Regions from separate parts of the Mesorhizobium sp. P160187 genome, predicted to be linked through region 2. Evidence: predicted binding sites of a transcription regulator. Region 2 holds the regulator's gene; the other holds the start of a gene.
The links. The regulator HrcA, encoded in region 2, represses chaperone genes, less so after heat shock. The targets are predictions, from matches to a motif close to GTTAGCACTCNCNNNNNGNGAGTGCTAAC.
Positions count from the first base shown of each region.

Region 1: groES (co-chaperone GroES) is a predicted target of HrcA. The motif match lies at 14,193-14,221, and genes of this name have one in related genera.

Region 1 covers NZ_JBYMDX010000005.1:1,168,735-1,184,038, reverse strand. The annotation lists gene AC3CCE_RS30610 (CAP domain-containing protein) at 1-174, shown strand, start outside; gene AC3CCE_RS30605 (EAL domain-containing protein) at 204-2,822, opposite strand; gene AC3CCE_RS30600 (DHA2 family efflux MFS transporter permease subunit) at 3,157-4,692, opposite strand; gene AC3CCE_RS30595 (HlyD family secretion protein) at 5,040-6,233, opposite strand; gene AC3CCE_RS30590 (MarR family winged helix-turn-helix transcriptional regulator) at 6,230-6,700, opposite strand; partial or broken gene AC3CCE_RS30585 (iron chelate uptake ABC transporter family permease subunit) at 6,827-7,035, opposite strand; gene AC3CCE_RS30580 (AraC family transcriptional regulator) at 7,165-7,998, shown strand; gene AC3CCE_RS30575 (bifunctional helix-turn-helix transcriptional regulator/GNAT family N-acetyltransferase) at 8,041-8,976, opposite strand; gene AC3CCE_RS30570 (MFS transporter) at 9,056-10,243, opposite strand; gene AC3CCE_RS30565 (TetR/AcrR family transcriptional regulator) at 10,414-11,040, shown strand; gene AC3CCE_RS30560 (hypothetical protein) at 11,037-11,906, opposite strand; gene AC3CCE_RS30555 (class I SAM-dependent methyltransferase) at 11,991-12,788, shown strand; gene AC3CCE_RS30550 (hypothetical protein) at 13,120-14,043, shown strand; gene groES (co-chaperone GroES) at 14,283-14,579, shown strand; gene groL (chaperonin GroEL) at 14,643-15,304, shown strand, end outside.
Region 2 covers NZ_JBYMDX010000003.1:1,836,069-1,851,372, reverse strand. The annotation lists gene AC3CCE_RS12390 (hypothetical protein) at 1-599, shown strand, start outside; gene AC3CCE_RS12385 (PQQ-dependent sugar dehydrogenase) at 624-1,973, opposite strand; gene AC3CCE_RS12380 (hypothetical protein) at 2,083-2,283, opposite strand; gene hrcA (heat-inducible transcriptional repressor HrcA) at 2,320-3,405, opposite strand; gene rph (ribonuclease PH) at 3,562-4,278, shown strand; gene AC3CCE_RS12365 (VOC family protein) at 4,465-4,875, shown strand; gene rdgB (RdgB/HAM1 family non-canonical purine NTP pyrophosphatase) at 4,875-5,522, shown strand; gene hemW (radical SAM family heme chaperone HemW) at 5,522-6,679, shown strand; gene AC3CCE_RS12350 (hypothetical protein) at 6,704-6,892, opposite strand; gene AC3CCE_RS12345 (hypothetical protein) at 6,900-7,085, opposite strand; gene rsmI (16S rRNA (cytidine(1402)-2'-O)-methyltransferase) at 7,258-8,166, shown strand; gene AC3CCE_RS12335 (YraN family protein) at 8,159-8,536, shown strand; gene AC3CCE_RS12330 (undecaprenyl-diphosphate phosphatase) at 8,716-9,522, opposite strand; gene AC3CCE_RS12325 (glutathione S-transferase family protein) at 9,692-10,384, shown strand; gene queG (tRNA epoxyqueuosine(34) reductase QueG) at 10,365-11,519, shown strand; gene AC3CCE_RS12315 (SDR family oxidoreductase) at 11,516-12,616, shown strand; gene mepA (penicillin-insensitive murein endopeptidase) at 12,663-13,745, shown strand; gene AC3CCE_RS12305 (glucokinase) at 13,883-14,902, shown strand; gene AC3CCE_RS12300 (ABC transporter ATP-binding protein) at 15,183-15,304, shown strand, end outside.

The DNA of each region.
Region 1 (15,304 bases), on a different contig from region 2:
GAGAACATCGCGGAGGGCCGCTTCGACCAGCAGAAACTGTTCGACATCTGGATGCATTCGGCCGGCCACCGCCGCAACATGCTCGATCCGGATTTCAGCCGCTTCGGCCTCGCCTATGTACGCGACGGACGCGACAGCGCCATCCGCTACTGGAGCCTGGTGCTCGGAAAATAGCAGCCAGCGGTTAAGGCGCGAGCCAGCCGTCAGCCTTTCGCGATCAGCTTGCCGATATCGCCAGCCGACAGGGGTTTGCTGAAATAATTGCCCTGCACCTCGTCACAATTGTTCTTGCGCAGGAAGGCGACCTGGTCTTCCGTTTCGACACCTTCGGCCAGCACCCGAAGGTTCAACTTCTGCCCCAGGGAAATCACGGCGCCAGTGACCGCCTGATCGTTCTCGTCGGTCGCGAGATCGTTGATGAAGGACTTGTCGATCTTCAGCCGCGCCACCGGAAACGTCTTGAGAGCGCTGAGACTGGAATAGCCTGTTCCGAAATCGTCGATCGATATCTGCACGCCGAGCTTTTGCAGTCCGTTCATCGTTGCGACCGCCAGCTCGAAATCCTGCATGATCAGGCTTTCCGTCACTTCGAGCTCGAGATACCTCGCCTCCAGGCCGCTTTCCTTCAATGCGTTGACGACGCGGTCGATCAGGTTCTTCTCCCGGAACTGCCGCGCCGACACGTTGACGCAGACGGTTACGGGCGACAGACCGGCGCGCTGCCAGGCTTTGTTCTGCCGGCAGGCTTCGTGCAGGATCCAGTCGCCGAGCGGCACGATCAGCCCGGTCTCCTCGGCGGTCGGGATGAACATCGCCGGCGAAACCAGGCCTCGCGTCGGGTGGTTCCAGCGCACCAGCGCTTCGACGGCGAAAACCTGCCCCGATCGCAGATCCACCTGTGGCTGATAATGCAGAGCGAATTCCGACCGGGCGAGCGCGTTTCGCAATTCCTCCTGAAGCAGGAATTTTTCATGTGCCGTTGAGTTGAACTCCGGGGCATAGAACTGGAAATTGTCGCGGCCGAATTCCTTGGCGCGATACATGGCGGCGTCGGCATTGGCCAACAGCGTATCCGGGCTGGTCCCGTCCTTCGGGTAATTTGCGATGCCGATGCTGGCCGTCGTTCTCAGCCGATGCTCTCCGACAAGAACCGGTTCCGCGATCGCATCCCTGATCGTCTGCAGGGTTTCCGAGACCACATCGACATTGGTGGTTTGGTCGAACAGGACGATGACAAATTCGTCGCCGCCAAGCCGCACGACGGTGTCGGTGGCCTTCACGCATCCAACCAAACGGCTGGCGACGGTCTTGAGGAGTTCGTCGCCGGCATTGTGGCCAAACGTATCGTTCACCAGTTTGAAATTGTCGAGATCGATGAACACCACCGTCATCCAGCGATTGTATCGCTGCGCGTAGAGGACCGCCTGGGAAAGCCGATCCTCCAGCAAAGCGCGATTGGGCAGGCCGGTCAGCGCATCATGGTTGGCCATGAAGTGGATCTGTTCTTCCGCCAGTTTGCGCTCGATCGCGATGCCGGCAATGTGTGTGGTGAATTCGATCAGGCGGGTCTCGGCATGGGTGGGTTCGCGCACGGTCATCGAATACATGGCAAAGGCGCCCAACACGACGCCCCGATGCGACAGGATCGGGGTTGACCAGCACGAACGATAGCCATGGGGTGCCGCCAGTTCGCGGTAATCGTCCCAAAGCGGATCCTGCAGAATATCGGTAACAATGACCGGTTCCCGCCGGTAGATGGCGGTTCCGCAGGATCCCACCTTGGGACCGATGGCCGCCCCATCGATGGCGCTCGTATAGGCTTTCGCCAGGCCCGGCGCCGCACCGTGACGCAAATGAATGCCGTCCTTGTCGAGCAGCAGGACGGAACCGAATATCCCCTTCAACTGAGCCTCGACGAAGCGCATGAGGCGGTCGAGCACGTCCTCCAGCGGCGCGCTCGTGGCAATCATTTCGAGGATCTGCGCCTGCCCGCTGCGAAGGACATCCGCCTGCTTGCGGGCGGTGATGTCGTGGGCGATGCCAACCAGGCCGAAGATTTCATTTTGGCGATTGCGCAACGGCACCTTCGTCGACGAAAGCCATTTGCCGTTCCCCGACGCATCGACGACAAACTCTTCCGCGTCGATCATTGGTTGTCCGCTCTTGAGCAGGCGCTGCTCGACCAGGCGAAATTTCCGCGCAACTTCCGGGGGGTGGAGATCAAAATCGGTCAAACCGATCATGTCGCTGGTCTTGTTGCGGCCGCTATCGGTCGCAAGGGCGCTGTTGACCACGACGAAACGGCTTTGCGTATCCTTGACCCAGAGATAATCGGGCACCCAGTCGATCAGCGCCTGCAGCGAAATGCGCTCGTCGACGATCTGCCGATTGGCGAGGAGTTCAGTGATGTCCTCATGCGTGGCGATCCAACTGCCATCGGGCATGGGCTGGTTACGGATCTGGATTGTGCGACCATCGACAAGTTTGGCGGTCCACAGCCGCGAAGCCTTGCCCGAATTGATCGAGCGAGCCGTTGCGAGATAGGTGTCGGCAGCCGTCGCCGCCGTGCCGGCGGCGACGCGGCGTTCGACTATTTCGCTCAGTGTCACGCCAGGCCGCAATTCCTCGGGCGCAATGCGGTAGATTTCCGCATAGCGCCGGTTGCTCAGGATCAGCCGTTCATCGGCATCGAAAAAGCAGATGCCTTGCGAAATATTCTCGATCGCAGTCTCGAAGCGCAGGGTCTGCCCTTCGAGACCCGCAATGGTCGTGCGAAGTTCTCCCTCGAGCGTATCGTAGGAAACGTCAGCCAGTCTTGCCAATGCGGCTACGCCCACCGGCCCGCGCGCCCCGACGGATCTTCTGGATGACTTCGTGACCAAACAGACCTCCTCCGGTTTGGCACCTGAAACAAGAAAGGGCCTCTGTCGTGCCAGACGAAAGTCGACTGACAATGTTACGGATGTGCTAATTCAAGATGAACTGTAACGGAATTGGAGGCGTCAGCAACCAGATACCAAAGGTGCAAATGTCATTTCAAATCAACTTCCAACGGCTCATTATCGATATTCTTTTGCACACGCGGGTTTTGACGATCATCCGAGCGACAAATCATCAGGGGCAACCAGCTTGCTGCCAGCGCTACCGGCGCCCGCCTCAATCCATATGCGCGGCAGGAGCGGCCGCGCCGGCCGGAGCGGTCTTCGGCTTGCGCAGCAGGAAGACAAACGGAATGGCAACCAGCGTCATCACCATCAGCAGTTTGAAGTCGTTGACGTAGGAGATCATCATCGCCTGGATGTTTACCATGCGGTCCACCTGCGAAAGTGCCGTCGGATCGCCGCCTGCTGCCGCCGGCGAGGCCGCCCACAAATTGGGGTTGAACGGGTTGATGAAAGCCGACAGTTCGGTGTGATTGACCTGCGTGTTGCGCACCATGAGAACCGTCACCACCGACACACCGATCGACGAACCGAGATTTCGAACCAGGCTGAACAGGGCCGTGGCGTCGGTGCGGAAGCGCACGTCGAGCGTGGCGAAGGCCACCGTGGACAGCGGCACGAACACCATGCCCATGCCCAGGCCCTGGATGACGCCGGAGCTGAGGATCAGCCAATTGTCCATCTGCGGCGTGAAGGAGGACATGGTGTAGAGCGACTGCGCGGTGAGCAGAAAGCCGATGACGACGAGGATGCGGGCGTCGATCCTGCTCATGAGCCGCCCAACGACAAGCATCGAAATCATCGTGCCGACACCGCGCGGCCCCAGGACGACGCCGATGGTCACGGTCGGATAGCCGAAGATGGTCGACAGCATCGGCGGCAGCAGCGACATCGAGGCCAGGATCAGCACGCCCATGACGAAGATGAAGGCCAGACCGGTGACGAAATTGCGGTCGAGGAAGATCTTGGGGTCGATGAAAGGACGTTCCGCCGTCAGTGTGTGGATGATGAACACCCAGAAGCCGGTGATCGAAAGAGCAAGCTCGATCCAGATTTCGACCGAGGAAAACCAGTCGACCTCGCCGCCGCGGTCGAGCAGCAGCTGCAGTGCGCCGACGCCGAGCGAAATCATGGCGAAACCGAAGAAATCGAAGCTGCGTATCCGCCGGGCAATGACCGGCAAATAGGCTGCCATGCCGAGGAAGGCGATGATGCCGACCGGCAAATTGATGAAGAACACCCAGCGCCAGTTGAAATTCTCGGTCAGCCAACCGCCCAGCGTCGGACCCAGGATCGGCCCCAGCATGATGCCGGCGCCCCAGATGGCCATCGCCTGGCCGTGGCGTTCCCTGGGGTTGATGTCGAGCAGGAAGGTCTGCGACAGCGGCACGATGGCTGCGCCGAACACGCCCTGCATCAGCCGGAAGAACACAATGCTCTCCAGGCTCCAGGCAATGCCGCACAGCATCGAGAACACGGTGAAGCCGACAACCGCCGCCAGGAACAGTTCCTTGCGGCCGAAGCGGTCGGCCAGCCAGCCGGTCACCGGCGTCATGATGGCGGCGGCAACGATGTAGGAGGTCAACACCCAGTTGATGTTGTCGGGCGACGCGCCGAGGTCGCCGGTCATGGTCGGCAGCGCGACATTGGCGATCGTGGTGTCGAGCGCCTGCATGACCGTCGCCAGCATCAGCGCCACGGTGATCAGGCCGCGATGCGGCACTTCCTTGAAAGGTTCTGGTGTGGTCATGATGCGGAACTTCCGACAGGTAACAAAAACGTGTACATTAGGTTTCCGGGCGGCGAGGCCTTCTCTGGTGAAGAGACCCTCATCGCGGTGGGACGCGATCTATCGATGTGGGGGTTACATCGATCGAAGGTCTCGACACATCAGGCGCTTGCCGCCCGGAAAGCCAAGGTCCGAAGACGGCGCCGAAGTGGTCCAGGTTCTGGGCAGGCCGCCATGCGGCCCGGTCCAATCCACCCCTCGTTCAACCTGCCGTCGGACCGATCCTGTCATCTCAACTTCACCTCGCCTGCGGCGGGCGTTCTGCCGGGCCGTGATCCTGCTTTTCGAGATCACGGTCCATTCACAGTCTATTGTGCTTCGCCTGCGGTGGCGTGGCCGAAGATAGCGGGGAACCCGCGGGCAACGCCGGTATCCACCGTAACCGAGGCGCTCATACCGGTGCGCAGCGCCATTTTGGCGTCGGCATCGGTCAGCTCCAGGCGCACCGGAATGCGCTGCGTGACCTTGACCCAGTTGCCGGTGGCGTTTTGAGCTGGCAGCAGCGAAAACTCCGCGCCGGTGCCGGCGCCGATCGCCTTGACGGTGGCCTCGAAAGTTCTGCCCGGATAGGTGTCGACGACGATCTCGGCCTTCTGGCCAGGCTTCATGTGGGTAAGCTGGGTTTCCTTGAAATTGGCATCGATCCAGGTGTCGCCGGTCTCGACCAACGCAAACAGCGGCGTGCCGGAACCGACATACTGGCCGACCTTGAACGAGGAGGCCTGGCTGATGACGCCGTCGGCCGGCGCCTTGACCGTGGTCTGCGCCAGATCGTAGGCGGCCTTGTCGCGCGCGGCGAGTGCGGCCATCACCGTCGGATGCTTGTCGGTCTCGATATCGGGATTGCCGGCGAGAGCCGCCTTGGCGCTGATGATGCCTTGCTCGGCAACGGCCAGTTGCTGCCTGGCCTTGTCGAGATCGTTCTTGGCCTCGTCCAGCGACGATTTGGCGTTGATGCCCTTCTGGGCAAGGTCGGCGGCGCGGTCATACTGCGACTGCGCGTAGTCGACCTGGCTGGCATCGGACTTTTCCTGCGCCAGCGCCTGGCTGTAGGCGGCGCGCAGCTGTTCGATACCGACGCGTGCGACTGCGACCGCCGCGTCGGCCTGCGCCAACGCGATCCGGTAGGGCTCGGGGTCGACGGCAAACAGCACATCGCCCTGCTTGACCTGCTGATTGTCCGAGATGCCGACCTGAACGATGCGGCCGGCCGTGTCCGAGGCGATCGACACCTTGGCCTGCTGCAAATTGGCGTTTTCGGTCTCCTGATAGCGGCCGCCGGTCACCCAGACGTAGCCCCCGCCAATGGCCAGTGCCGCCGGCAGGGCGACCATCAGCAGCAGGCGGCCGAGGCGGCGCTTCTTGACCGGAGCCGGAGCGGGCTGCACCGGGGGAGCCACAGCGACAGGTGCCGCGGCCGGCTGCGCGGGCGCTTCGGCAGCCGGCTGTGCCGGCGTCTCGATCTTGGTTACATTCTCGTCTAGCTTGGCTGCCGCGTTCATGCTGCTGCCCCTTCCGTACTCTTCAAGGACGACGTCTCGCCGTCCGCCAGGTTTTGCACGATGGTGTCCAGCGCCCGGATCAGGACGCGGCGGTCGTCCGGCGAAACGCCGACCAGCGATTCCTCATAAACTTCGCCGGCAAGGCTTTTGACCTCGGCATAGGCCGCGTTCGCCTTGGCGGTCGGGAAGATCATGCGCACGCGCCGGTCAGTTGCGTCGGAGCGCCGTTCGATCCAGCCGCCCTCCTCCATCCGGTCGACGAGGCGCGAAACGCTGATCGGCTCGATTTCGAGAAGTTCGGCGAGGCGAGCCTGGGCGACACCGGCCTCCTTGGCGACGCGAACCAGAAGCCGCCATTGTGCCGAGGAAAGGCCAAGACCGCTGGCGCGCGCCTCGAAGCGCTTGCGCATGAGGCGCTGCACGTCGTGGATCAAAAAGCCCAATCTATCTATGCCGTCGGAAACCATGAGCGGTATATATTATAAGCGTGCTTACCATTCAAGGCGCCGCATTGCGCCAGAGCCAAAAAAAAGGGATGGCAGCCATGCAGATGCGGTCACGGCGCTGTCAATGACGGTTGCGGATGACCTCCCGACCGTGACGTGAATTGCCGTCGAGAACGCCGCGAGGAGAAAGGTCGTCATGCGCGTCCCCGCCACCGGCACACCTAGGCTTTCGGCGGCATTTTCGCCGGCGGGGAAGGCATCGAGCCGGCGGTGGTTCCACAGGGCATAGGCAAGGATGGTGCCCGCACCCAGCGCGCCCAGATATTGTCCCAGCGAGCCAGGCCGAGGCCGCCCAGCAGCGGCTTTCCACGATGGTGACCTGCCACAGTCGACCAGCGCCCTTCGATTTTACGACAGGCGCAATTTCGATCAAACTGGCCTCGCAAAAAGCCGGCAGCATGGTGTGGCCAAATGCGAGGAGACTCATGAACCCGACCGAGAAAGCGCTGTGGTTTGTCGAGAGCCATTTGCCGGAAGCGATCTCGCTTGAGGATGTCGCGCAAAGCAGCGGCGTCTCGCGCTTTCATGTGACGCGCGCCTTTGGCGCCGCCACCGGCCGTTCGGTGATGGGCTATATGCGCGCGCGCCGGCTGACCGAAGCGGCGCGCAAGCTGGCTTCCGGCGCGCCTGACATCCTCGCGGTCGCGCTCGATGCCGGCTACGCCTCGCACGAAGCCTTCACCCGCGCCTTCCGCGATCAGTTCGGCACGACGCCGGAACTGGTGCGCGCGCAGGGCAGCCTCAGCAATCTCGACCTGGTGGAGCCGATCCTGATGGACCAGTCCTTCCTCGCCTCACTGCCGCCGCCGCGCTTCGAGACCGGCCGTCCCTTCCTCATTGCCGGCCTCGGCGAGCGCTACAGCTGCGAAACCAGCGCGGCTATTCCGATGCAGTGGCAGCGCTTCGGTCCCTATATCGGCAACATTCCGGGCGAGACCGGCGACGTCGCCTATGGCGTCTGCGTCAACGGCGACGATGCCGGCAATTTCGACTATATCGCCGGCGTCGAAGTTTCGGATTTCTCGGACCTGCCGAAGGTGCTTTCGCGGGTGCGGGTGCCGGCGCAGAAATACGCCGTGTTCACCCATGCCGAGCACATCTCCACGATCCGCCGCACCGTCAACACGATCTGGAACAAATGGCTGCCGGCCTCGGGGCACGATATAGCCGACGGCCCCGAATTCGAACGCTACGGCCCGGAGTTCGATCCGCGCAGTGGCAATGGCGGGCTGGAGATATGGATTCCGGTTAGAGTGTGAGAGCGTTTGCGCGCGATCTTGCCTTCTTCCGGTGAAAAGGCGCTACAGCTCCAGGTTCCAGTTCTGGCCGACCAGATCCTTGCCGAAGGCGTGATGGCGCTCTTCGTCCACCAGCCTGAAGCCCGCACTCTCATAGATGTGCCGGGCGGCGGTCAAAATGTCGTTGGTCCACAGGGTCAGCGTCTTGTAGCCCCTGGCGCGGGCGAAGCCGATGCACTCCTCGACCAGCCGTTTGCCGATGCCGAGGCCGCGCGCCGAAGGCTCGACATAGAGCAGGCGCAATTTTGCCACCTCGTCGGACTTGCGCACGACGAAGACCGAGCCGACTACCTCCTCTTGCCGCTCGGCAATCCAGCTGCGTTCCCATTCTGGATCGAAGGATTTTACGAAGGCGCCGAGGATTTCGGCGACCAGCGCCTCGTAGGTTTCGTCCCAGCCATAGTCCTGTGCGTAGATCTGTCCTTGGCGGCGCACCACCCAGCCGATGTCGCCGACCTGCAAGGGGCGCAGCATATACGGCACTTTGGACTCCGGGCTGTCGCCCAGGAGTTGCTGCACCGTCTGCATGGCCTTGACCAGCCGGTCCTGTTCGGCAGCAGGAAGCCGCTCCAGCAAGGCCGCGACCTGGTCGTGCGAAGCCCGGTTCAGCGGCGCGAAGGCCTGCCGCCCCACCGGCGTCAGCGTGATCGACGACTGCCGCGCATCCGACGCCAGCGGCGCGCGTGCAATCAGCTGCAGGTGCTCGAACTTCTTCAGGAGCCGGCTGACATAACCGGCGTCGAGGCCGAGATCGCGGATGAGATCGCTGGCGGTCAGGCCATCGCGATGCGCCAGTTCGTAGAGCACCCGCGCCTCGGTCAGCGAGAAGGCGCTTTTCAGCAGGCCTTCGTCGAGCAGACCTATCTGGCGGGTGTAGAAGCGGTTGAAAGCCCGCACCGCGTCGATGCGTTCCTTGCCGGGTTGATGATGGATCGTCATGGGAAGCCTCCTGCCCATCAACGATCGGTCATTTATTTGACTTAGTCAAGTATCGAGGAGATGCTCCCCCGGTCGTGTCTCAGGCGATGGCGCGGCGGCGCCGTGCGATCAGGACGAACAGGCCGAGCAGCACGACGCTGGCCGCAGCACTGGCGGCGGCAAATTCCGGCACCGGCCGAAAATCCTTGCCGTCGATCAGCAGCGATGCCGCGACCGGGCCGATCGCCAGACCGAAAAGCTGGGCCGCCGGCACCAGAAGCACGGCCGTGCGCGTCTCGTCGGCGGTGATCGCCAGCCGGATCTGATAGGGCACGATGAACAGAAGGATGAAGCCCATGATCAAGGCCGCGACCCAGAAAACCGTCAGGCCGGGGCTGCCGGCGAGCACCACGGAACTGGCGACGGCGACCACGCCGATCGCCACGATGGCGAAGCGGTAGTCGATACGCGCCTCGAAGACGGTAGCCGTCATTGCGCCCAGCACCTGCAATGCCAGGCTGGCCGAGACGATCAGGCCGACGCTGCGGCCATCGATGCCGTATTGTGCGCCAAGCGGCTCGAGAAACGCCCAGACCGAGCCGAAGAACATAAAGTAGCAGAAGACGCACAGCAAAGCGGCAAGCGAAGGAACGCTCAGCACATTGCTGAACTGTTCCTCCTTGGGCAGGTCGGCATAGCTATCGGGAACGATGAAGGCGACCGCCACCGAAGCGATGCAGACGACGGCAAGGACGATGAAGCCGCCTGCCGATCCGGCGGCCGGGATGACGTAAAGCGCCAGCAGCAGGGCAAGGGCGCATTGCGCCAGGGTCTGAAGGGTGACGAAGAAGCCGCCGATGCGCTCGGCCCGGCGCGAACGGGCGATCAGTTCCGTGGCGACCGCCACCAGCCCACCCTCGGCGAGGCCCGCCACCGCGCGGGCGGCAATCAGCGAGGTCGAGGTCAGCGCATAGGCGGTCGCCCCGTTCGCCAGCGCCAGCAAGAGCAGAAGGACGGCACTTTTCAAGCGCATATTGTGGGCGGACAGCATCATGGCGATGGCCGCCGATCCGATGCCGATGGCGATCATCTCCGCCGTGGCGACCAGCGCGAGTTCGTCACCGCTGACATGCCCTTCGGTGTAGAGCGCGCCGAGAAGCACCGGCTGCAGCCCGAGAATGAGCAGGCCGACCGAGCCGATCCACAATGCCGAGGCGAGTTGCGCCCCAGTGGGGTTGCCGACCAGCCAGTCGCCGTTCCCGGCATCCGCGTTACCAGCAGAAGTCACGGTCGCCTCCCAACGTCCTTGCCTGACGGCAAAAAAACTGACAGTCTGTCAGCATTTAGAAACTGATACTCGATCATATTCGTTTGTCAATCAGTAGCGGGACTTGGCACCAACAAGGCTGGGGATGGTCTTGGCGATCGAATGGTCTGGGCGATCGAGAGGATGGCGGCATGAACGAAGCAGTGCAGATGACGACCGAACCGAGGCGCAGGCCCAAACAGGAGCGCAGCCGCGAGCGCATCGACGCCATCCTGTCGACGACCATGCGGCTGATCGGCGAGAAAGGCATCGACGCCGTCACCATGAAGGAAGTCGGCGCACAGGCCGGCGGGCCGATCGCCACCGTCTATCATTACTTCCCCAACAAGTCGGCGATCCTGGCGATGCTCTACGAGCGGTTCTCCGAAGTGAGCCGCGCCCGGCTTGCCGCGATCGTTGCCGACATTGGCGGGCTGGGCGACGTCATCGCGGCGGCCGACCGGCTGCTCGACGACTACTATGAGCGCGTCGCCGGCGACCCCGCCATTCAGGACCTGCAAAACGCCATCCAGGCTGACAAGGCGCTGAAGAATCTCGACATCGCCGAAACCCGGCGCCAGGCGACGATGTTCTGCGACCATGTCGGCCCCTTTCTCGCGCAAGAGCGACGCAATGAGTTCGGCCGTATGGTTTTCCTGATCTTCCAACTGGCCGGCGGCGTCGTGCGCATGGCGCTGACCCAGGACCAGGAGGAAAGCCGCCACACCATCGAGGACTACCGGTCGATCATCCATACGCAGTTGGGACTGTTTCTCTAGCGTCCGATTCGACCCCGTCCGGTCTGGTGTATGAGGTTTTCGAAGCCGTCGGCCAGGTTGGCGGTGCCGGCGGCAACAATCTTCGACAGGTTCCTGGCGCGACCTGGGGTCTTGTTGGCATCGAGCAGCACGGCCCTGCCCTCATGCACGACAAAGTCGAATTTGCCATAGTCGAAGCCCAGCTTCCGACGCAAGGCGCGCAGTTCGTCGGGAACCGCAACCGGCTGCCGGCGGACGGTGTCGTCGCCCTTGACCAGGCGCTGCGGCGAGACATAGCGGGTGCAGCGCTCCCGATCGCCGCAGAATATCCAGAACCGCGCCGCAAACCCGTCGGGCTCGATTTCGGGAATGAATTTTTCCACGATCAGGTCGGCACGCCTGAAAATCTCCGGCGCCACATCGGCCAGCGAGGCATGCACCTGATAACGGTCGAAGGTCTGCGCGCCCGGGAAAGGCACTGCCTTGCCGGCGCGAACGGATTTTCGGTTGAGCTGCTCCTCGGGCGTCCCCCAATGATTGAGGTTGCTCTTGACGATGACCTGGCCGCTCCAGTTGGCACCCTCATCGAGGATCGCACCGCTGATGCGGCGCTTGGAAATGTCGGTTGCACCAAGATTGAGACAAATCGGAAATCCGCGCGCGTAGTCGACATAGTCCGATGGCGTCACTGTCGCGTCGACATGCAGGACGGCAATATCGGCGTTATGACTTGCCGAGGGTCCACGCATGATCTGCACGGAGTGACCGCGCCGTTTCAGTTCCGCCAGGACGTCGAACAGCATGTAGGGGCTGTCCTGGCGCAGCAGGAGGCCCCGCCGGCTCTGGAAGCGGTCAAATTCATGCGTTATGACGGCAATGCGGGCCATGGCCTTTCCTGCATGAGGTAACTCGCAAAAGGCAACCAACAGCCTGGAAGGAAATATGTCCAGCCTTTCCCCAAACCGTTCCGCATGACTGAGCATTGGGACGCAATTCGCCGTCATTGGCGGCTTCTCGGGTCGCCGCTGTGTCCGCCCCCGGAAGCTGTCGCCGCCTATGAGCGCGAACTTAGCCTGCAATCAGTCGATGTGGTGCTGCTCGGGGTCACGCCGGAGCTTGCCGGCCTCGGAAGGACCATGCTCGCGATCGACGAGTCCACTGCCATGATATCGGGCATCTGGCCGGGCGATACCGCCTCACGCAAGGCGGTGATCGGCAACTGGCTGGAGTTGCCGCTGGGCGACGAAAGCGCCGGGGCGGTGATCGGCGACGGCTGCCTGTCGGCGCTGGACTCCTCGGTTGCACGGCAGGCGCTGCTTGCCGAGATCGCGCGTGTGCTGAAGTCCGGTGGGCGGGCTGCATTGCGCGCCTATGCAAGCCCTCAGGTGCCGGACGATCTGCAGGAGGTCCGGGCGCTGACGCTGTCCGGTGGTGTCGCGACCTTCCACGAACTCAAATGGCGCATTGCCATGGCTTGTGCCGGCGGCGATCCCGACCGCGCCATTCCGGTGCGGGCGATCCTCGACGCCTTCGATGCGCTGTTTGCCGACCGGGAGGCCCTTGCCGCGACGACCGGATGGGAGATGCCGGTCATCGGCACCATCGATGTCTATGCGAATTCGCAGACTGTCTACAGTTTCGCCCCGGCGGCGACGCTGGTCGAAGAGGCGAGCCGGTTTTTTGACAGTGTCCGCCTCGCGCCGACAGGGGGTTATGGGCTGGCGGAACGATGCCCGCTTCTGGTGCTTGAATCGCCGCGGCGCCGGTAGATTTCTTCGGCACGCTGTTGCCGCTTGACACTCGGTGGGCGAAGCCTGTCGAAGTCTAGGGCGGCATGACCATCTGGCCTTGGTTCGCCGCAATTTGCGGAGTCGGCCAGCTTCAGAGCTTTACTTTGGCATGCGGAAACTAGACTTTCCTCCAGTAGTTCAGCTCTGCGGGAGGGATGCATTGGGGATTCGCTTTCAATGGTTTGCACGCCTGATGGCAATTGCCGCGGCACTCGGGGCCACATTGCCACCGGCCCAATGCGAAGATGCACACTCGTTGATCGTGCCTTTGATCAAATTGGAGTATCCCGGAGAGCCAAGGAACATTCGCATGCTTTATGTGAAAATCCTTTCGCTCGGCGATCACACAGTAAACCAGCCTTTGCTGCTCGATACCGGATCGAGCGGAATGACGATCGAGTGCCAATCGGTGCTGTCGGCCGAACTCTGTTCGGACACAGGAATAAAGATCACGAAGGATCAGCAGATCGACGGCATCATGGTGACCACGCAACAGGCGGTGATGACGTATGGAACTTACGATGAGTACGGCAACGTTGCCTATGCTCGCGTGGCTTTCGGGTCGCCGAAATCCCCGGTCGCCACCATCACTGCAATCCCGTTCCTCATCCGCTACAAAGTAGTCAGGCGAAGTACCGGCGAAATCGTTGGTGGCCCGCTTTGGGCCAAAGGCACTTTCGGTATCTCTCCCGTTGGCGGAGGCGGACCAGACCGGGTCATCAAATCTCCGCTTGCCTATGTGAACTTTGGGCCCGGCCTCCACAAAGGCTATTACCTCTCGCCGATCGGCGCCAAATGGAAGGTCTGCACAAACGAGGACGGCAACTGCCCGCAAGTGGAAGGGCTCCATATTGGCGTGCCGAAAGACGTAAAAAACGACTTCAGGGTGCAAAGCTGGAAAGTGGCCAGCTTGCGATACAATTTTCCCACGATCGACGCCTGTATCTCATGGGGATTTGAACCGACGTGCCGGCCAACGCTTTACGATACGGGCAACTCAACGATCATGGTCCCCACCGACGCCTCGGCGCCGTATTCGTCGCTGAACCGAGGCACGAAAGTCCTGGTAAAAGCCGACGGACAGGACGATTGGAATTTCAAGACCACCTACAATCCCGAGGTGGAGATCGTTCCCGGGCTTGAGCATAACATCGTCGGCATCCGCTACTTCGAGAAGAATAGCCTGTTGCTGGATTTTGAAACGCGCGAGATCGGCCTGCGCCTCGGACATTGAGTTCCCATCGACAGGACGGCATTCGGGCCTGCGTTCAGGCAGCGAGCCGGGTTTTCCGGAATCGTGAGGCAACTTTGGATAAATTTCGCGCTATTGCCCCTTCCCGCGCGCCTTGACTCTCGAAAGCCACGCGCTTATTTCAGCGCGACGTTAGCACTCTCCCCAGGAGAGTGCTAACGCACATCCGGCACCGCCGGATCGAGGAACAGCTCTCACCGTTCTCATTCGAGGAAGAAAAAATGGCAAAGTCGAAGTTCCGCCCGCTTCATGACCGCGTGGTCGTACGCCGGGTCGAATCCGAATCCAAGACCGCCGGCGGGATCATCATCCCGGATACGGCAAAGGAAAAGCCGCAGGAAGGCGAGATCATCGCTGTCGGCTCCGGCGCTCGCGACGAAGCCGGCAAGCTGGTCCCGCTGGACGTCAAGGCCGGCGACCGCATCCTGTTCGGCAAGTGGTCGGGCACCGAAGTCAAGCTCAATGGCGAAGACCTTCTGATCATGAAGGAATCCGACATTATGGGCATCATCGGCTGATCATCGGCCTCACCGTCAACTAATTTCGGGCTTGATCGCAAGCCCCCTGCCAGGAGCTAAAAAATGGCTGCTAAAGACGTAAAATTCTCCCGCGACGCCCGCGAGCGCATGCTGCGCGGCGTCAACATCCTCGCCGACGCAGTGAAGGTCACGCTCGGCCCCAAGGGCCGCAACGTCGTCATCGACAAGTCGTTCGGAGCACCGCGCATCACCAAGGACGGCGTCACCGTCGCCAAGGAAATCGAGCTTGAAGACAAGTTCGAAAACATGGGCGCGCAGATGGTCCGCGAAGTTGCTTCGAAGACCAACGACATCGCCGGCGACGGCACCACGACCGCGACCGTTCTGGCGCAGTCGATCGTCCAGGAAGGCCACAAGGCCGTTGCCGCCGGCATGAACCCGATGGATCTGAAGCGCGGCATCGACCTGGCCGTGACCGAAGTCGTCGCGGCTCTCGGCAAGGCTGCCAAGAAGATCAAGACCTCCGAGGAAGTTGCCCAGGTCGGCACGATCTCGGCCAATGGCGACGAGTCGGTCGGCGCCATGATCGCCGAAGCGATGCAGAAGGTCGGCAATGAAGGGGTCATCACGGTTGAAGAAGCCAAGACCGCCGAGACCGAGCTGGAAGTCGTCGAAGGCATGCAGTTCGACCGCGGCTATCTCTCGCCCTACTTCGTCACCAACGCCGACAAGATGGTTGCCGAGCTCGAGGACGTCTACATCCT
Region 2 (15,304 bases):
AAGGCGAATTCTACATCGACCTCGACACCAAATATCCGCCGGTCTCGGACTGGCGCATCATTGCTGCCGATCCGCGCAATACCGACCTCAACGTGGAAGCGTCGTTCCAGCTGCAATGGTTGGATTATGTCGATACCGCCGAGATTGCCGAGGATGGCCCGCCACGCATCATCGACAAGTCCAATTATCCCTATCCCTGGGGCGCCAATGTGATGGTGTTCGAGCACTGGCTCGGGCTTGGCCGCAAGGCGCCGCTCAAACTCATCGACCCGAACCGCGCATCGCGCCGCGAATACTGGATGATCAATGGCAATGCGGCCCGGCGCATGGTGCAGGACCTCTATCGCTTCCACATCAACCAACTGGGCGTCGCCAACGACACCATCAGCAGTGTTTACGTGCCGAAGCTCAATGCCGGCCACGTCACGGTGACGCTTTACGAGCACGATTTCAGCGACAGCCGCTTCGCGCAAGGGGCGAAGAAGTCCTTCGGCTCGGTCGGGCTCTTCAATCTCAGGGATACCGGTTTCGATGACCGCGTCTCATCGGCCGAGGTGATCCATACCTATCCCAAGGTGATCCATCGGGACGTGCATTAGGGCCGGATTGCGCTGTTCGCCGGCTCAGGATGGGCCATCGACATGGGTGATGCGCCAGATGGTGCCGTTGCCATCCTCGGTGACGATAAGCGCGCCGTCCCTGGCCACCGCGACGCCGACCGGCCGGCCCCAGACGGCGTCGTCGGAGAGGACGAAGCCGGTGATGAAATCCTGGTACTCGCCGGTCGGCTTGCCGTCGCTGAATCTCAGCCGCACCACCTTGTAGCCGGTCCTCATACCACGGTTCCAGGAGCCGTGCAGGGCGACGAAGGCGTCACCCTTGTACTCTGCCGGGAAATTGCCGCCGTCATAGAAGGCGATGTTGAGCGGCGCCGAATGCGCCTGCATCAGCACGTCGGGCACGGTGACCGAGCCGGCGAGGTCTGGGCGCGCGCCCTCGTGACGCGGGTCCTCGTTGGCGCCGAAATAATACCAGGGCCAGCCATAGAAGGCGCCGTCCTTGACTGAGGTGGCATATTCGAACGGCACATCGTCGCCGAGACCGTCGCGCTCGTTGACGACACACCACAGCGCGCCGGTGGCCGGCTGCACGGTCATGCCCGAGCAATTGCGCAGGCCGGTAGCGAGGATGCGGCCATTCTTGCCGTCGGGGCCGAAGGCCAGCACGTCGGCACGGCCATCCTCGGAACCCCAGGTGGCGCCGAGTGGCTGTGATTTTGCCCAGGCGTCAAGGCCGCCCTTCGGTGCCTTCTGCATGCCCTCCGCGACGTTCGATACGGAGCCGACCGAGAGATACAGCGTCTTCCCGTCCGGCGAGAAGGCGATATCGCGGGTCCAGTGGCCGCCGGTAGGGATGTCGGAGACAATCGTCTCCGGTTCGCCGGAGGCTTTAAGGTCGCCGTCGCGATAGGCGTAGCGGACCACGCTGTCGTTGTTCGCGACATAGACCCATTGCGGCTTGTCGCCAGGCGGGTAGAAGGCGATGCCATAGGGCTGGTTGAGATTGTCGGCAAAAATGCCCTCTTCGGCCGGCTTCGCGCTACCCTTGGCCAGCCGATAGACGCGGATCTGGTTGGCGTCACTGTCGGCGACGAACAGGTCGCCGTTCGGCGCCACGCGCACGACCCGCGGATTGGAAATGCCGGAAGCAACCAGTTCGGCCGAAAACCCAGGCAGCAGGACGGGCTTCGCGCCCTCGGGTCGATCGCCAAGGCCGGCGCTGTTGGAGGCGGATCCGGTGATGTTGGGCTTTTGCAGATCATCCGGCTTGATCAGCCGGCGCACACCTGGCTTGTCGGCCGTCCAGTCGCCGAAAGCGTCTTTGCCGGTCAGCAGCGGTTGATCGGCCTCCTGGGCGAAGGCGCTGGTGGCCAGAAGCAGGGCAAGCCCTGCCAAGCCGGCAATCCGGATCATGCTGTTCTCCTCGAACTCGCGCCGGTCGGCGCGTCATGCACAAGGGAGATATTGTGCGGCCGCCGCAAAAGAGAAGCGTGCGCGCGCGCAGATTCGACGAGAGAACCGCTCAACTTTCCTCTTCGACGTCGAGATCGTCGTCGAGACGCTTTTCCAATGCGACGAGATCTTCCGGCAGCGGCAAGCCCATGGCGCGCATTTCGCGCAGTTTTTCGCGCAGCTGCTCCTGGATTTCGTGCTCGTCCTCCGGCTGGTTGACCATTTCTTCGAGCAGCATGCTGATCTGGGCCTTGAACGATTCAAGCGCCATTCTGCGCCCTCCTTTACGGTGATCCCGGCTTCGGAATTATCTTAACATCCGGGTAATCAATTGGGCCGTGTAGTCGACCATCGGCACGATGCGGGCATAATTCAGCCTGGTCGGGCCGATGACACCGAGCGCGCCGACGACGCGGGCGTCCTTGTCGCGGTAGGGCGCCACGACCAGCGACGAGCCGGACAGCGAAAACAGCTTGTTTTCAGAGCCGATGAAGATCCGCACGCCGGGGCCGTCCTCGGCGAGGTCGAGCAGCTGGATCAGCCCGTCCTGCGTCTCCAGATCCTCGAACAGGTGGCGCAGCAATTCGATATCGGCCTGGGCGGTGACGTTTTCGAGCAAATTGGCGCGGCCGCGCACGATAAGGCGCGCCGGCAGGCCGCTATCGGCGCCGGCCCACACCGCCAGGCCTTTCTCGACCAGGTCCTGCGACAGCGTGTCCAGCGCTGCCCGGGTCTCGTCCTTGATGCGGGCGATCTCGATGCGCGCCTCGGCGAGCGTGCGGCCCCTGATATGGGCGTTGAGGAAGTTGGAGGCCTCGTGCAGCTGCGAGACGGTGATGCCGGCCGGCAGGTCGACGACGCGGTTCTCGACATCGCCATTCTGCGACACCATCACCGCCAGCGCCTTGGTCGGCTCGAGCTGGATGAACTCGATGTGCTTCAGCGCCACCTCGTTCTTGGTGGCGAGCACCAGGCCGGCGCCGCGCGACATGCCCGACAGCATCTGGCTGGCCTCGGTCAGCATGTGTTCCAGCGTCGCGCCCGAGCCGGAGGCGCGCACCTGCGCCTCGATGACCCGGCGTTCCTCGTCGGAGAGATCGCCAAGCTCCATGAAGGCATCGACGAAGAAGCGCAGGCCGGTCTGGGTCGGCAGGCGCCCGGCCGAGATGTGCGGGGCATAGATCAGGCCGAGATGTTCGAGGTCGCTCATCACATTGCGGATGGTGGCCGGCGACAGCGACGACGGCAGGATGCGCGACAGGCTGCGCGATCCCACAGGCTCACCGTCCTTCAAATAGGATTCGACGATGCGCCTAAAAATGTCGCGCGAACGCATGTCGAGCGATTGCAGCGCGGGCGCCAGCAGACTGGGTTCGGTGACTGCCTTGGTCATTCGAGCCAAAAACCTCCGGCTCAAGGATATAGACTTCCATCGCCCCCGCGCAACCCGGCGTCTGTGCCAGATCGCCCGGCCTTTTCCTTTGCGCCATGGGCTGCATGCGTCTACAAGCCGCCGACGCAACCCTAAAAAGAACAGAAAGAGGCCTCGATGCGCCCTTCCAAACGCCAAGCCGACGAAATGCGCGCCATCTCCTTCGAGCGCGGCGTGTCCAAACACGCCGAAGGCTCGTGCCTGGTGAAATTCGGCGACACGCATGTGTTGTGCACGGCAAGCCTGGAGGAAAAGGTGCCAGGCTGGATGCGCAATTCCGGCAAGGGCTGGGTGACGGGGGAATACGGCATGCTGCCGCGTTCGACCGGCGAGCGCATGCGCCGTGAAGCCTCGGCCGGCAAGCAAGGCGGCCGCACGCTGGAAATCCAGCGGCTGATCGGCCGCTCCTTGCGCGCCGTTGTCGACCTGCAGGCGCTGGGCGAACAGCAGATCACCGTCGACTGCGACGTCATCCAGGCCGATGGCGGCACCCGCACGGCCTCGATCACCGGCGGCTGGGTGGCGCTCTACGATTGCCTGCGCTGGATGGAAGCGCGGCAGATGGCCAGTGTTGCCAAGGTGCTGAAGGACCATGTCGCGGCAATTTCCTGCGGCATCCATGACGGCCAGCCGGTCATCGACCTCGACTATATCGAGGATTCATCTGCCGGCACCGACGCCAATTTCGTCATGACCGGCAAGGGCGGCATCGTCGAGATCCAGGGCACCGCCGAGGGCGAGCCTTTCTCGGAAGGGCAGTTCGCGGAGCTGATGGGCCTTGCCAAGAAGGGCATTCAGCGGCTGGTGAGCTTGCAGCAGATGGCTGTGGCCTGACTTTACTGCGATGACGTGGGCGATCCTTCACACCCCCCTCTGGCCTGCCGGCCATCTCCCCCGCAAGGGGGGAGATCAGAGGTCGCTACCGTTTTCGCCAACCATCAACGTTGAGACGCCGCCAGCGGAACTGCCAATCTCCCCCCTTGCGGGGGAGATGCCCGGCAGGGCAGAGGGGGGCGCCTCGTGACGCCCTCCGCTATTCTTGAGTCAGCGCTTTACGTCACGGATCTCGCCGCTGCCGAAGCCTTCTACTCCAATGTCCTCGGCCTCCCTCTCCTCGGCAAGGTCGACGGCCGCCATCTCTTCTTCCGCTGCGGCCCGGGCGTACTGCTCATCTTCAACGCCGAAGCCACCAAAATCCCGCCGGCGCCGGATGCGCGGCTGAAAGTGCCGCCGCATGGCACGGTCGGGCAGGGCCATCTCTGCTTTGCCGCAAGTGCGGATGAACTCGCGCGCTGGAAGGCGCAGCTTGAGGCGAAAAACATCGCTATCGAAAGCGAATTCGAATGGCCGCAGGGCGGGCGTTCGATCTACATACGCGACCCCTCGGGCAATTCGATCGAATTCGCCGAGCCAAGGATCTGGGGCCTTTGATGCATTCTCTCGATGGAAAGAAGATCGTCGTTGCCAGCCACAATGAAGGCAAGCTGCGCGAATTCGCCGATTTGATGGGTCCGTTCGGCTTCGAGGCGAAGTCGGCCAAGGACTACGGCCTGCCGGAACCGGAGGAGACCGGCACCACCTTCGAGGAAAACGCCTACATCAAGGCCTTCGCCGCGGCTAAGGCGACCGGCCTGCCGGCGCTGTCGGACGATTCGGGCCTGTGCGTCGACGCGCTCGACGGCGCTCCCGGCGTCTACACCGCCAATTGGGCCGAAGCTCCCGACGGCAGCCGCGACTTCGGCATGGCCATGCAGCGCACCGAAGTGGCCTTGCAGGAGGTCGGCGCCGCCGAGCCAGCGCAGCGCAAGGGGCGGTTCGTCGCCGTCATCTGCTTGGCCTTCCCCGATGGCGAGGCTGAATATTATCGCGGCGAGGCTGAGGGAACGCTGGTGTGGCCGCCGCGCGGCGAACTGGGCTTTGGCTACGACCCGGTGTTTTTGCCCGACGGTTTCGACAAGACGTTCGGCGAGATGAGCGCTGAGGAAAAGCATGGCTGGAAGCCCGGCCAGGCAACGGCGCTTTCGCACCGCGCCCGCGCCTTCCAGAAATTCGCCCGCGCCAGGTTAGGCTCAGCCTGATGTCGCTGGACCGCAGCCCGGGGTTCGGCGTCTATATCCACTGGCCGTTCTGCGCGGCCAAATGCCCGTATTGCGACTTCAACAGCCATGTCCGCCACCAGCCGGTCGACCAGGAGCGCTTTGCCCGCGCCTTCGAGACCGAGCTGAAGACGATGCGCGAGCGGACCGGGGCGCGCGAAGTGACCAGCATCTTTCTCGGCGGCGGCACACCGTCGCTGATGCAGCCGCAAACGGTGGCGGCGGTGCTGGACGCCGTGGCGAAGAACTGGACGGTGCCCGACGGCATCGAGGTGACGCTGGAAGCCAATCCATCTTCGGTAGAGGCCGAGCGCTTTCGCGGCTACCGCGCGGCCGGCGTCAACCGCGTGTCGCTCGGCGTGCAGGCGCTGAACGACAAGGATCTGCGCTTCCTCGGCCGGCTGCACAATGTCGACGAGGCGCTGCATGCAATTGGCCTGGCACGGGACATATTCCCAAGACTCTCCTTCGACCTGATCTACGCCCGCCCCGGCCAGACGCTGGACGACTGGCAGGCGGAGCTCGAACAGGCGATCGGCCATGCCGCCGACCATCTGTCGCTCTACCAGCTGACCATCGAGGAAGGCACGCCGTTCCATGCGCTGCATGCGGCGCACAAGTTTACCGTTCCCGACAATGATCGGGCCGCCGATCTCTATGCGCTGACTCAGGAGGTCACCGCGGCGCATGGCCTGCCGGCCTATGAGATTTCCAACCACGCCAGGCCGGGCGCCGAGAGCCGGCACAATCTGACCTATTGGCGGTATGGCGAATATGTCGGCGTCGGACCGGGCGCGCATGGCCGCTTTATCGAGAACGGCCACCGTGTTGTGACGATCGCCGAGCGGATGCCGGAGACCTGGGCCAATCTGGTGGAGGCCAGGGGCCATGGCGTCACCGGCGGCGAGATCCTGACGCGCTCCGAAGAGGCCGACGAGTTCCTGCTGATGGGGCTGAGGTTGGCCGAAGGCATCGACCTTTCCCGCTACGAGGCGTTTTCCGGGCGCGGCCTGTCGAGCGCCCGGCTGACCGTGCTGCAGGATGAGGGGCTGGTGGCGCCGATCGGCAATGCCAGGCTACGCGCCACGCCAGCCGGCATGATCGTGCTCGATGCCGTGGTGGCGGATTTGGCGCGATAACGCCTTTGAAAAACGTGCTCTTCGTCAAGCGTCGTGCTTGAAGCGGCGCTTGCCGCGGTGTTTCTCGGCATGCGCCTCTCCGGTCCGGGCCGGCTTGGCGTCGCTCTTGTCCCGGCGGACGCTGTTCTGGTCGTTCATCGGATGCGGCGGCGCGCCTTCGCGGGCGCTCTTCGTTTCAAGACGGGTGATGAAGATATCGAAACGATTGGGCATCGTACGGTCAGTGCTCCGTCGTGCTGTCCGGTTTGTTGTCCGAAAGCCTGACATTCGTCGGCAAGGCGGTGGCCGCCCGACTGGTCAGGCCGGTGTCGCTCTCGGCGAGCGCACGCTTGCCCTTTGGCGCGGGCACGCGGTTGCGCCCGGCATAGTAGGGCTCGAAAACATCCTGCAATTCCAGGCTGTCCATCCTGTCCTCCTCCTCAAGAGATTCAGGTATTCAATCCGCCAGCCACGCTTTCGTTCCCCACTGTGGCAAAGACATGGCCGCCGGGTTACATCGGCGTCAGGTTTGGCCCGACGTTCGGGAGTTTTGCAACCCGGCGCGCGCCATGCCAAACAGGGCGAAATGGAGAGACCCGGTGACCGGCGAGAAACGCAGCTATGTGATCGGGCAGACCGAGACCGCAGTCCGGCCGCTGGCGCCGGCGCTGTATCTGGTGGCGACGCCGATCGGCAACCTCTCCGACATCACGCTGCGCGCGCTGGAGACGCTGGCCGCCGCCGACATCGTCGCCTGCGAGGACACTCGCGTCTCGCGCGTGTTGCTCGATCGCTACGGCATCCGGCGGCGCACCACCGCTTATCACGAGCACAACGCCGGCGAGGCCGGGCCGAAGCTGATCGCGGCACTCGAGGCCGGGCAGAGCGTGGCGCTGATTTCGGATGCCGGCACGCCGCTGATCTCCGACCCAGGCTACCGGCTGGTCGGCGAAGCGCTGGAGCGCGGCCTGCGCGTGGTGCCGATCCCCGGCCCATCGGCGCCGCTGGCGGCGCTGACGGCGTCGGGCCTGCCGTCCGACGCCTTCCTGTTTGCCGGGTTTCTGCCGGTGAAATCAGGGCAGCGGATGACAAAGCTGGAAACGTTCAGGGCGGTGCCGGCAACGCTGATCTTCTTCGAGTCGCCACGCCGGCTGGCCGAAACGCTGGTCGCCATGGTCGAGGCGTTGGGCGGCGCGCGCAAGGCCGCCATCGGCCGCGAGCTGACCAAGACTTTCGAAGAGATGCGGACGGGAACGCTGCAGGCGCTGGCCGATCATTATGCGGCGGCCGATACGCCGAAGGGCGAAATCGTCATCTGCGTCGGGCCCGCCGAGATCAAGGCCGACCAACCCGCCGACATCGACAGGCTGCTGCTGTCGCTGGCCGCCGAAATGCCGGCGTCCAAGGCGGCGGCGGAGGCGGCGAAGATGACCGGCGGGCAGAAGCAGGCGCTTTACCGGCGGCTGCTGGAACTCAGGGATGCGGTTGGAGAAGGCGAAGGTGGCTGAGCGCCCGGCCGCCAGCCGCCAAAAAGCCTATCGGCGCGGCCATCGCGGCGAGTGGCTGGCGGCAGCGGCGCTGATGCTGAAAGGTTATCGCATCCTCGCCCGCCGGCATCGCACCCGCTTCGGCGAGATCGACCTGATCGCCAGGCGCGGCGACCTGGTGCTGTTCGTCGAGGTCAAGGCGCGGCGCACGCTGATGGAAGCGATGGAGGCGATTGGCCACGAATCGGAGCGCCGCATCGAAGGCGCCGCCGACATCTGGCTGTCGCGGCAGCCGGACTACGGCAGATTGTCGATGCGCTTCGACATGATCGCGGTGCTGCCCTGGCGCTGGCCGGTGCATGTCGAGAACGCGTTTTTTGGGAGGAGTTAGCGGCCTTTACCCTCCCCCTTGTGGGGAGAGTCGGTGAGCAAGCGACGCGACGCGTCGTTGGTGAAACGGGGCGGGGTGTGGCGCCGACCCCCACCCCGATCCGCTTTGCGGATCGACTGACCGGGGCGAGCCGCCTGTCTCGCCCGTCCTTCGGACCCCCACAAGGGGGAGGGTAAAGCTCACCCCCAAATGAAAAGCGCCACCAACCCAACCGCTCCCACCACCAGGCGCCACCAGCCGAACAACGAATAGCCGTTGCGCGAGACGTAATCGAGCAGGAAGCGGACGACGATCAGCGCGGTAAGGAAGGCGGCGATGAAGCCGATAGCGATGATCGGCAGGTCGGCGCTGCTCAGCACGTTGCGGTTCTTGAACAGATCGAAGGCGAAGGCGCCGACCATGGTCGGGATGGCGAGGAAGAAGGAGAATTCCGCCGCCGCGCGCTTGTCGACGCCCAGCAGCAGCGCGCCGACGATGGTCGAGCCGGAGCGCGACGTGCCGGGGATCAGCGACAGGCACTGGAATAGGCCGATCTGCAGGTAAAGCCTTGTCGGGAAGCGCTCGACATCACGGTAGACCGGCTGCAGCTTCATGCGGTCGACGACCAAGAGCACGACGCCGCCGATGATCAGCATGATGCAGATCAGCCTTGGCGATTCGAACAGCACCGTCTTGATGAAATCATGCGCCAGCGCGCCGATGATGGCGGCCGGCAGGAAGGCAATCAGGATGCCGAGGACGAAATGCCGCGTCAGCCGGTCATACGGCAGGTCGAGCAGCATGTGCCACAGGCGGCGGAAATAGACGCTGAGGATCGCCAGGATGGCGCCCAGCTGGATCAGGATCTCAAAGGCCTTGCCGGTGGAATGGAAGCCGAGGAAATGGCCGGCGAGCAGGATATGGCCGGTCGAGGAGACCGGGATGAACTCGGTCAGCCCCTCCAGCAGGCCGAGCAGCAGGGCTTCGACGATGGTGTGGCTATCCATGGCAACCTCGGCATTCAAGGGACGGAAGGAAACGGCTGGCAAAAGGGCTTGCTTGTCACGGCGCGGAAGTCCCCCTATAGGTCGCAGCACCGTGACGGCCGCATGACGGGCCGCCAAGACTTACCGGTGCGGACGGCGATTCGCCAGTGCGCCTTAATATCGCGGAATCATGCTGACGCTTTTCCATCACCCGATGTTCGCCACCTGCCGCTTCGTGCGCCTCGCCTTCGGCGAATATGGCGAGGAGCTGGCGCTGATCGAGGAAAAACCGTGGACGCGGCGCAAGGAGTTTTTGGCGCTGAACCCCGCCGGCACCTTGCCTATCCTGCTGGCCGAAGGCGACGTGCCGATCGTCGGCGCCATGGTGATCGCTGAATATCTCGACGAAACACGTGGTGTCCTGAAGCGCGACAAGCGCCTGTTTGCGGAAGACCCGATGCAGCGCGCCGAAATCCGCCGCCTGACCGACTGGTATCTCAACAAGGCCGAGAGCGAAGTGACCCGGCATCTGGTGCGCGAGCGCGTGCTGAAGCCGGTGATGCCGGAAACGGCGGGCGGCGGTTCCCCCGATTCGGCGGCGATCCGCGCGGCGCGCGCCAACATTCGCCAGCACATGAAGTACACCAACTGGCTGGCCGGCACCCGTCATTGGCTGGCCGGCAGCAAGGTCACCTATGCCGACCTGGCGGCAGCGGCGACGCTGTCGGTGCTGGATTATCTCGGCGAGATCGATTGGCGCGAGCATGCCGCGGCGCGCGAATGGTACACGCGGGTGAAATCGCGGCCGTCGTTCCGGCCGCTGCTCTCCGACCGGGTTCGCGGCCTGTCGCCGGTTTCGCATTATGCGGACCTCGACTTCTAGAAGCCAAACCCTGCGCGCGCTGATCGACGCCGAGGCGCGGCGCGCCGGCTTCGATGCGGTTGCCGTCACCACGCCTGACGCGATCCCGCTGGCGCCGGCCAGATTGGCAGAATTCGTCGCCGATGGTTTTCACGGTTCGATGGCTTGGATTGCGGAGACGCTCCAACGCCGCAGCGAGCCTTCGACGCTGTGGCCCGAGGTGCGCTCGATCATCGTGCTGGCAATGAATTACGGCCCCGACCACGATCCGCGTGCGCTGCAGGCAAGGCGCGATCGCGGCGCGATCTCGGTCTATGCGCAAAACCGCGACTATCACGAAGTGATGAAGGGCCGGCTGAAGGAGATCGCCGGCAAGATCGTCGCGCGGGCCGGCGGCGACGTGAAGGTTTTCGTCGATACGGCCCCGGTTATGGAAAAGCCGCTGGCTGAGGCCGCCGGGCTCGGCTGGCAAGGCAAGCACACCAATCTGGTCAGCCGCGAGCACGGCTCCTGGCTGTTTCTCGGCACCATCTTCACCACGGCGGAGCTCACGCCAGATGCGACCGAGGTAGACCATTGCGGTTCCTGCCGCGCCTGCCTCGACGCCTGCCCGACCGATGCCTTTCCGGCGCCCTACCGGCTCGATGCCAGGCGCTGCATCTCCTACCTGACCATCGAGAACAAGGGGCCGATCCCGCAAGAATTCCGCGAAAAGATCGGCAACCGCATCTATGGCTGCGACGATTGCCTTGCCGCCTGCCCGTGGAACAAGTTTGCCCGCGCCGCTTCGGAAGCCAAGCTTGCTGCCCGCGACGAACTGCGCGAGCCGCCGCTGGGCGAGCTGTTGCAGCTAGACGACACGGCGTTCCGGACCTTTTTCTCCGGCTCGCCGATCAAGCGCATCGGCCGCGACCGCTTTGTCCGCAATGTGCTGGTTGCCGCCGGCAATTCCGGCGATGTTTCGCTGGCCGGCCCGGTGCGCGATCTGCTTGGCGATGCCTCGCCGCTGGTGCGCGGCGCGGCGATCTGGGCGCTGTCGCGGCTGGTGCCGGCCGCCGAATTCAACAGGCAGGCGGCGATCTACTCGAACACTGAAACCGACACGACAGTGCGGGGCGAATGGCTGTCCGTATTGCCAATTGAGGCGCACGCATGAGCGAAAAACAGGTTTTTATCTTCGGCGCCGGCTATTCGGGCAAAGCCTTTGCACGGGCCAATGCGGGCTGGCACGGTTTGCGCACTACGAATACCCCCACCCCTAACCCCTCCCCACAAGGGGGAGGGGAACTCGCGGAAGCGCCTACCTTGGCTGACCCAGCGACTGGGATCGGCAAGAGCGCGCGGCAGCGTTCCCTCCCCCTTGTGGGGAGGGGTAGGGTGGGGGTCCCTCTTCACAAGAATCTCATTTTTGGCACCACGCGCTCAGTGGAAAAATTCGACGCGCTACGGCAGGCCGGCATCGCCCCGCTGCTGTTCGACGGCGTGCTGACGCCTGAGATCAGCGACGCGCTAGAGAAAGCCACCGACCTCATTATCTCCGTGGCACCGGAGGAGGCCGGCGACCCTGTGCTTCTCGCCGCGCGCAAGGCGATCGAGGCGATGCCGGCGCTTCGCTGGATCGGCTATCTTTCGACCGTCGGCGTCTATGGCAATTATGACGGCGCCTGGGTCGATGAAACGGCCGAGTGCCGGCCGGTGTCGAAACGCTCGTCGATGCGAGTGGCGGCCGAGCGAGACTGGCTGCAGCTTGGCCTCGATACCGGCAAGCCGGTGGCGATCCTGCGGCTTTCCGGCATTTACGGGCAAGGACGCAACGCGCTGGTCAATCTGGAAAACGGCACGGCCAGGCGGCTGGTCAAGCCCGGCCAGGTGTTCAACCGCATCCATTGCGACGACATCGCCGGTGCGCTCTGGCACCTCATCGGTGGCAATAGAGGCGGCATTTTCAACGTCACCGATGACGAGCCGGCGCCGCCGCAGGATGTCGTCACCTATGCCGCTTCGCTGATGGGCGTCGAGCCGCCGCCGGAGATTCCTTTCGAGACCGCCCAACTTTCGCCCATGGCGCGGTCCTTCTATGGCGAGAACAAGCGCGTCGCCAACGCCGCGATCAAGGCAGCGGGCTACCGGTTCCGCTATCCGGACTACCGCCAGGCGTTCGATCGGATGTGGGCCGACGGCAGCTGGCGCGACGGCGAGCCGCGCAGCCCGATGAAGGTAGATAGTCGAAACGCGAGCCCGAGGGTGATATGATTCGATTGTGTTGCGGACTTTTGCAGTGGGGTTCATGACGATTTCGATGCGATCCTTGACCGGCAGACGGCCGTTCCTGACGGCGGCGCTGGCGATCGTGGCGCTGGCCGGGCTGGTGGCGGGCGCAATCACGGCCGAGCCACGGGCAAAAGACCTGTTCGGCGCCAAGAAGCTGCCGGCGGTGGCTGCGGCGCAATCCTTCGGCTTCTATTCAAAGGGCTGCTTCACCGGCGGCGTCGCCATTCCGATGGACGGCCAGAACTGGGAGGTGATGCGTCCCTCGCGCAACCGGCGCTGGGGTCATCCAACGATGATTGCGCTGATCGAGAAGCTGTCGCGCGATGCCGCCGCCGACGGCTGGCCGGGGCTTCTGATCGGCGACATTTCGCAGCCGCGCGGCGGCCCGATGCTGACCGGGCACGCCTCGCACCAGATCGGCCTCGACGCCGACATCTGGCTGACGCCGATGCCCGACCGCAAGCTTACGACCCAGGAGCGCGAAAACATCAGCGCCACGCTGATGGTCGACGACAAGACGCATCTGGTGAAGGACAGGCTGTGGAAGCCGATACATACCAAGCTGTTGAAGCGCGCCGCGAGCTATCCGGAAGTCGAGCGCATCCTGGTCAATCCCGGGATCAAGAAGAAGCTGTGCGACACCGTCACCGGCGACCGTACCTGGCTGAGAAAAATCCGGCCGTTCTGGGGCCATGACTATCATTTCCACATCCGCATCGGCTGCCAGCCGGGCTCGCCCAACTGCAAGGGGCAGGAAGCGACGCCCGACGACGACGGCTGCGGCAAGCCGCTGGCCTGGTGGTTTACCGAGGAGCCGTGGCGGCCCAACAAGAACCCGGACGCGCCCAAGGCGCGCGACCTGATGACGATGGCGAACCTGCCGAAACAATGCCAGTTCGTGCTCGACCAGCCCGATGCCGACTCGGCCGAAGCCGTCACCTATCGCGGCGGCGGCGTGCCGATGGCCGCCAGGGCGCCGGAACCCGACGCGCCTCCGCCTATTGCGGGCAATGCGGGCGGCTTGCCAAACGCAGCCAACGCCTTCACCGCCACGCCGGAGATCGGCATTCCCCTGCCAAGGCGACGGCCGCCGGCAAACGTCGGACAGTGATGGCGAACTGACGCTTTCCCTTTCCTGGGCCATGCGCTATTCAATCGATTGAAAACCGGGGCGATTGAAAACCGGGCGATTGAAAACCGGGCGATTGAAACGGTCGCAACGGCGCCGCAAAGGGGACGAGCAAGGGCATGTCAGGCGACGACGACACCGCGTTGCGGTTTCCAGTGCTGATCGGCGACATCGGCGGCACCAATGCGCGCTTTTCGATCGTGCTCGACGCAAATTCGGAAGCCGGTGAGCCGCATATCGTGCAAACCGCCAATTTCGCCACCATAGACGAGGCGATCCAGGCGGCGGTGCTCGACCGGTCGTCCATCCGGCCGAATTCGGCAGTGCTGGCCATCGCCGGACCGGTCGATGGCGACGAGATCCCGCTTACTAACTGTCCCTGGGTGGTGAAGCCGAAGCAGATGTTTGCCAATCTGGGCCTGGGCGACATCGTCGTGCTCAACGATTTCGAGGCGCAGGCGCTGGCCGTCGTGGCGCTCGGCGAAGAGCATATGGAAAAGATCGGCGGCGGCACGCCGGAGGAGAATGCCGGACGCGTCGTGCTCGGCCCCGGCACCGGCCTCGGCGTCGCTGGGTTGGTTCATGCCCTCCACCACTGGATACCGGTGCCTGGCGAAGGCGGCCATATGGATATCGGTCCGCGGACGCCGCGCGATTTCGAGGTGTTCCCGCATATCGAAAAGCTGGACGGCCGCATTTCGGGCGAGCAGATCCTGTGCGGGCGCGGTCTGGTCAATGTCTACCGGGCGGTCGCCAAGGCCGACGGCAAGCCGGCGCCGTTCACCACGCCGGCCGAAATCACCGGGGCGGCGCTGGCCAAGACCGACCCGGTTGCCGAGGAAGCGCTGGCGCTGTTCGTCACCTGCCTCGGCCGCACCGCCGGCGACCTCGCGCTGGTGTTCATGAGCCGCGGCGGCGTGTTTTTGACCGGCGGCATCGCGCAAAAGATCGTTCCGGCACTGAAGGAAGGCAGTTTCCGTGCCGCCTTCGAGGACAAAGCGCCGCACAGCGCGCTGATGGCCTCGATGCCGGTCTATGTCATCACCCACCCGCTGGCAGCGCTTCTGGGCCTTGCCGCCTATGCCCGCAACCCGTCGCTCTTCGGCGTCCAGACGGCGGGGCGGCGCTGGCGGGCATGATCCATTTCGTCCCGAAAACGGGTATTTTCTTGGAAATGGCTGCCGCTTTCGTGACCCTAACCTCGGGCCGCGATGAAGTTTCGCCATAGGCAAGCCGTAGCCGGGGCGCTAAGAGGGGGCCGAATTCCAGCCTGGCATCCCTAGAGCCGGATGATTTCAGATCGAATCGACCTGAAATCTGCATCCGGCTCTAAATCAAAGAGATAGAGCATGATGTCGTCCGAAAACCGCTTCACACTTCTCGGCATCATGCTCTAGCAAACCACGAAGCGCCCGCGATTTGACCGCTCAAAGTCCACTCAAACTGAAAGTCCAGCCAGCTGAGGTCACTGCGGTGCTGCGCCGCATCCTGGCCGAAAACGGTAGTGAATATCGCTGGACCTATGTCGTTGCCGTCGGCTG